Regions from separate parts of the Planococcus kocurii genome, predicted to be linked through region 2. Evidence: predicted binding sites of a transcription regulator. Region 2 holds the regulator's gene; the other holds the start of a gene.
The links. The regulator NrdR, encoded in region 2, represses ribonucleotide reductase genes. The targets are predictions, from matches to a motif close to AACACNATATATNGTGTT.

Region 1 (3,432 bases), 210 kb from region 2:
ACCACAAGGATTTGTCGCAACAACTTTTTGACCGTATGCTGCAGCATTGGTTTTTTCATTGGCATTATCAATAAAGAAAATACCTGGTTCAGCTGAATATGTCGCACAAATATTGATCAAGTTCCATAGCTCACGAGCTTTCATCGTACGGTAAACGCGGACACCATGGCCCATACTTTCCCATTCACGAACGTCGCCCACTTCTTGCCATTTCTCATTATAAATCGCCATTTCTTCTTTTGAGTACGACTCGACTGCTGGGAAACGCAAATCAAAATCTGCATCATTTTCGACAGCTGTCATGAAATCACTCGTTAGCGTAACGGAAATATTTGCACCGGTTAAGAATTCTTCATTATGAACAGAGTACGTTCCACCGTCACGTAACTTCGTGTCGGCATCACGCATGATTTTTTCATTAAATCCGCCCATGCCAGGAATTGTGCGGTAGTTCAGAATTCCTTGGAACATCGCTTCTTCTTGGGCTGTTAACGGTTTGAATTTCAATTTATCATGAGCCAGTTTTTTAATCGTCTCATCTTGCGTGTTTTCGATCAAATAACGCAAAATACGAGGGTTTTGCATTTTTGAAATGATAAATTCCGCAATATCTGGATGCCAGTCTGCAAGCATAATCATTTGCGCACCGCGACGTGATCCACCTTGTTCAACAAGATGGGTTAATTTCGCGATATCATCTAACCAAGATACAGAACCTGATGATTTGCCGTTAACTCCACGTGCTAATGTATTCCGTGGACGAAGAGTCGAACCGTTCGTACCAACACCGCCACCGCGGCTCATAATTTCCATCACTTGTTTACGGTGATCCGAAATACCTTCGCGTGAATCCGCAACAAACGGCATTACGTAACAATTGAAATACGTTACATCTGTATCCGCTCCTGCTCCGTAAAGAACACGTCCAGCTGGAATGAATTTCAAGCTAACCAATTGCTGATAAAATTTCTCAAACCATTCTTGACGTTTTTCAGAAGTTGTTTCTACTGAGGCAAGACCTGTTGCATTGCGTTTCGCAATTTGCTCGTAGTACACTTCCATTGGCTTTTCAATCACGTCGATCGGACGATTGACAATGCCTGCTACTTGTTCTTCTGGATTGTCGATTGCACTTCTGTAATCTTCCTCAATCCAAACTTTCGCTTTGTTCGTAGTTTTATCAATCGAAACGATGTAACCTAGCCCACGAGCTGGGAATTTCGGATCTTCTTTAACAGTTAATACAACAAAATCTCCCGCTTTGAGCGTTTTTTTCTCTGTATCTTTGAAAGAGTAACGATCAATCATAACAAGACGCGAGACACCTTTGTGCGTTAACTTCATATCTGAAGTGATGGCATGTACTTGCGGAAAGGTTTTGATATCTTCGTTTAAAGCTGATGCATTTAATGAATACTGGGATTGTTGTGTGGCGGAAACCATTTGACAATTCCTCCTTTATGTTATATGGAGTCGGATACTATATATAGTATTACTTCGATTCCCATCATACTACATGTTGAAACTTATTTTCAATAACAAGTTTTTTTTATAGAATTCTGTTAGTTTATAAAGCTATATTTACCAAGGTTTCGAGCTTTTAAATTCGGTAAAATGAGCCAAAAGACCTCACACTCGGAAATTCCACTCGTGATTCGCGTATTTTTTTTCCTCTAAAGCCTTGACTTCTGCTAATTGTTGCTCAGTCAACACATAGGGCTCTAAATCGATAGACAAAGCTTGCTCAAACCCTTTTTTAAAGGCAGCAATGCATTCTTCAGCAGTTGCTGGCGTTTTTCGTAGTGAATTAATCGACACTGCTTTTTCAGGTATCTTCATGCGCATGCGCTCTTTTGCTTCTTCACTCGGAAATTTGAAAACAGATAACAGTTTCTCGGCATCCAAATCAATTAAAATCGCACCATGCTGTAGAATAACACCTTTTTGACGTGTTTGTGCACTTCCTGCTACTTTTTTACCTTCGACGACCATCTCATACCAGCTCGGCGTATCAAAACAAACTGCAGATTTTGGTTTTTTTAAGTCAGCGCGCTTCTCAGCTGTATCCGGTACCGAAAAATAAGCATCGAGCCCCAAGTTTTTAAAGCCTTCCAATAACCCTTCGCTCAGTACACGATAAGCTTCTGTAACAGTTTCTGGCATCTGTGGATAATCTTCGCTGACGATGATACTGTATGTAAGTTCATGTTCATGAAGTACACCTCTGCCCCCTGTTGGACGGCGCACAAAACCAAGTCCTAATCGGTTAACAACATCCATATCAATTTCCTTTTCTACTTTTTGAAAGTAACCAATTGAAAGAGCTGCCGGTTGCCAACCATAAAAACGAATGATCGGCGGAATAAGCCCTTCACTATGCCAAGTCAGCAAGGATTCATCGAGCGCCATATTAAAAGAAGGGGTGCCCGCACCTGAATTTATAAAAACCCATTTCGGATAATTCACAAGATCGCCTCCTATTTCCGATAATTAGTGTAACATTGGCATTGAATATCCGTCATCTCTTCTCTTATAATAAAAGAAGAGTAGAAAGGGGCAAGACCATTGGAATTTTTGTATATTACGATCGCAATACTGTTAGCCATCATCATTTACGCGGTGATTACTTATTTTCGCATTAAAAAAACTGTCACTAACTTGACACAGGAACAGTTTATTGAAGGCTACCGCAAAGCTCAATTAATCGACGTGCGCGAGCCAAAAGATTTTGCAGCAGGTCATATCCTTGGAGCTCGCAATATTCCGCAATCACAATTGCGCCAGCGTTATAAGGAAATTCGCGAAGACAAGCCGGTCTACTTATACGACCAGAACGGAGCTCGCAGCGGACGGGTCGCCATTTTCCTAAAGAAAAAAGGCTATAACCAATTGTTCCAATTGCAAGGCGGATTCAAACAATGGACTGGCAAAATAAAAGCCAAAGTCTAATCATTAAAAAGGCCTTCCACGTCGCTGGAAGGCCTTTTTATATTTATTACAGGTATTGACGAGGATATGCTGTGAAAGCAGCTCACCCATCGGCCAGGCAATTATTTAAGGGATTGTACCTTATATAGTCAGAAGCAAAGAAAGGGATGACTCCTAAGTCTCTGCCGGTTTTTAAAATCACCTTCGGATATGATGAGTATTACGGTGCTAATTGCGACCGCTATTCCAAAAGTTACGAAACAATCATCAGCAGTAGATGAAAAAGGGTGCGAAGCATTTGTGCAGATGGTTCAAGGGCAAGTTGAATCCTATCAACTGGACTTAAAGGTGATTTCGACTTTGCTGGATTTTTTAGATGAGATCTCCAGAATGGACGATTGCTTTTGATAGGACCGAAGGCACTTTCTACGTTGATTTTACATTTGTCATCAATCTATCTGAAAGTGCTACTTGTTCTTCCATTTTATAGAAATGAACGCTTTT
Region 2 (3,432 bases):
ATGAGTATAACTTAATTACAAACGGAGGATTCCTACATGACAGTTTCTATTGCAATTAACGGATTTGGCCGTATTGGCCGTATGGTTTTCAGACAGGCGATATTGATGGATGATGTTAAAATAACAGCAATCAACGCTTCGTATCCAGCTGAGACCCTGGCGCATTTGATTAAGTATGACACAAATCACGGTACCTTTACGGGTGACGTATCTTCAGAAGAAGATGCTTTAATTGTTAATGGAAAACGGGTTCAATTGGTAAGTGAGCGCGATCCACTGAATTTGCCATGGAAAGAAATGGGCATTGATATCGTTATCGAAGCAACTGGGAAATTCAATTCACGTGAAAAAGCAGCGCTGCATTTAGAAGCAGGAGCTAAAAAAGTGATTTTGACAGCGCCTGGAAAAAAAGAAGATATCACAATCGTTATGGGAGTTAATGATGACAAACTAGACATTGATAAGCATGATATCATTTCCAACGCTAGCTGTACGACCAATTGTCTAGCGCCTGTTGTAAAAGTGCTGAATGATACATTTGGAATTGAAAATGGCTTGATGACGACCATCCATTCTTACACAAACGACCAGCAGAACTTAGATAACCCGCACAAAGATCTTCGGCGCGCGCGTGCTTGTGCACAATCCATTATTCCAACTTCTACGGGTGCTGCGAAAGCGCTATCATTGGTGTTGCCTGAGATGGAAGGGAAACTTCATGGTATGGCATTACGAGTGCCAACTCCAAATGTATCCTTAGTCGATTTAGTTGTTGACTTGAACACAGCAGTGACAATTGAAGAAGTTAATAGAGCTTTCAAGGAAGCTTCTGAAAATAGCTTAGAAGGAATTTTGAGCTTGACGATGGAACCATTGGTTTCTGTTGATTTTAATAGCAATTCAGATTCGGCAATTGTTGATGGATTATCGACGATGGTTATTGGCGATCGCAAAGTAAAAGTTTTGGCATGGTACGATAACGAGTGGGGCTATTCAGCACGTGTAATCGACTTGACTAAAAAAGTTGCCAATGCGATGGTTCTTGTTTCTAAATAAGCCTGAATGCCCTGTTCTCTAGTTTTTTTAAAAGAGAAACAGGGTTTTTCTCTGCCTATGTGATCGTAAAAATTCTGAATCAATAAGATATTATTATTGCATTTGCGATAAATACGTTTTATACTATGAATCGTAGTTGAAAAATGGCTACCACTTCTGAATTTCCATCATGTAACTCGGAATTAGGAGCGTAAGATTTTTATTCACATGACTGCTTAAAGGGTTAGGACCTCTTTGGACTAACTTTCCCCCGTGGTAGTCAACTTTGAATATTTTGCGCAAAAACCAAAATGATATCAAAGGGGGAAAACGAACCATGGAAACGATGGGACGTCACGTAATTGCAGAACTTTGGCAGTGTGATTTTGACAAATTAAACGATATGGATTTTATCGAACAAACTTTTGTTGATGCAGCACTCAAATCTGGAGCTGAAGTAAGAGAGGTAGCTTTTCATAAATTCGCACCACAAGGTGTTAGCGGAGTTGTGATTATCTCAGAATCTCACTTAACTATTCACAGTTTTCCAGAACACGGCTATGCGAGTGTAGATGTTTACACTTGCGGCGATTTAGATCCGACTATTGCAGCGGAATATATCGCAGACGCACTAGGTTCAACATCACGCGAACTTGTAGAAATACCACGCGGTATGGGACCAGTAAGTGTTGAGAAATCCAAAGTTTCAGTAACAGCATAATCCATTTAACCAAAAACACGTAAGCAGGGGATGAAATCCTCTGCTTTTTCTATTTTTTCAATGATTTTTTGTTATACTAGATACACGAGATAGAGAAGTTAGGGAGATGTAAAAATGAAATGTCCAGCTTGCCAACATAACGGCACACGTGTTGTCGATTCGCGGCCAATAGACGAAATGAAATCCATCAGAAGGCGAAGAGAATGTGAGTCTTGCGGTTATCGCTTTACGACATTTGAAAAAGTGGAAGAAATGCCACTGATTGTTGTCAAAAAAGATGGCTCGCGTGAAGAGTTCAGCCGTGAAAAAGTTTTGCGTGGCGTTATTCGCGCATGTGAAAAACGGCCGGTATCTCTAGAAGTGTTAGAAGAAGTCGTCTTTACGATTGAGAAAGACCTTCGCCGTGCGGGTAACCCAGAAGTGAAATCTGAAGAAGTCGGAGAATTGGTCATGAATCGACTAGCAACAATCGACGAAGTAGCATATGTTCGCTTTGCTTCAGTGTATCGCCAATTTAAAGACATCACTGTTTTTATTGATGAACTCAAGGATTTGCTAAATAAAACTCCGGAAGACAAGAAAATCGATTAAGGCGGTGACTTATGACTGCATATTATAAAGAGTTGCAGCCTGCTGATCCATTTCGAATTCGCTTACCTTATCCGTTTTCAAATTACGATCGGCAACTTCTAACATTGCTCTATCAACCTATGATTGGTGCGGAAGCCATTGCATTGTATTTAACTTTATGGGCTGAAGGAGAAGCGACTAGTGAAGAGTCGAGTCATTATACATTGATGAATATGTTGGGGAATTCTATTTCGAAAATATTTGACGCTAGAATCCAGTTAGAAGCAATTGGATTGCTTAGAACGTATAAAAATCAAAGCAGTGAGCGTTCTTTCATCTATGAACTGTGTCCGCCACTCGATCCAAAAACGTTTTTTATGGATCCGTTATTGTCTATGTTTTTATTTAGTAAAATTGGTGAAACGTCTTACCGAAAAGTTCGTAAACGTTTTGCCATCGAAACGGAGATTCCGACTGATTACGAAGAAGTGTCAAGAACCTTTACCGATATTTTTCAACCAGTTCATGCCAAAGCAGGCTATCCCGCTAAGAAAAAAGATTTACAAGAACGAAAAAATGGGGGATACAGCACGGAATCAGATTTTGACTTTGGTTTATTGCAACAAGGGCTTTCCGAGCAATTAGTTCCCAAACGTGTATTAACGGGCAGCATAAAAGCCTATATTGCCAAATTGGCTTTTTTGTATAGTTGGGACCCGCTTGAAATGCAAACAGTTGTCTTAATGGCGATTGATGACAATTACAAATTGACGACTGATCTTTTAAAAAAAGCAGCAACCGAGCATTACAAAATGAAAGTGTCCACTACAGCGCCGCAACTGGTTCCTGTACATAAAGCAACAGAACCTATTGAAGCAACAGACGAAACGTCAAAAACAAAAGAAGATGAGTTATTGGTTTATTTAGAGACTGCAGCTCCTATCCAAGTACTGAGAGATATTGCGGATGGTCACGAACCGTTGCCGTCAGATGTGGAACTAGCAAACCAATTAGTCACTTTCCACAAGATGGAGACAGCGGTTGTAAATGTATTGCTTCACTATGTGTTGCTACGAACCGATATGAAGCTAACCAAAGCATATGTG

Region 1: a site for NrdR is predicted at 1,477-1,494, ahead of AUO94_RS01045 (vitamin B12-dependent ribonucleotide reductase). Genes of this name have one in related genera too.

Annotation. Positions count from the first base shown of each region.
Region 1 covers NZ_CP013661.2:206,923-210,354, forward strand. Annotated here, with positions in the region: gene AUO94_RS01045 (vitamin B12-dependent ribonucleotide reductase) at 1-1,443, opposite strand, end outside; gene AUO94_RS01050 (lipoate--protein ligase family protein) at 1,630-2,409, opposite strand; gene AUO94_RS01055 (rhodanese-like domain-containing protein) at 2,566-2,949, shown strand; gene AUO94_RS01060 (competence type IV pilus major pilin ComGC) at 3,139-3,336, shown strand.
Region 2 covers NZ_CP013661.2:419,099-422,530, reverse strand. Annotated here, with positions in the region: gene AUO94_RS02135 (glyceraldehyde-3-phosphate dehydrogenase) at 37-1,056, shown strand; gene speD (adenosylmethionine decarboxylase) at 1,373-1,756, shown strand; gene nrdR (transcriptional regulator NrdR) at 1,871-2,347, shown strand; gene AUO94_RS02120 (replication initiation and membrane attachment family protein) at 2,359-3,432, shown strand, end outside.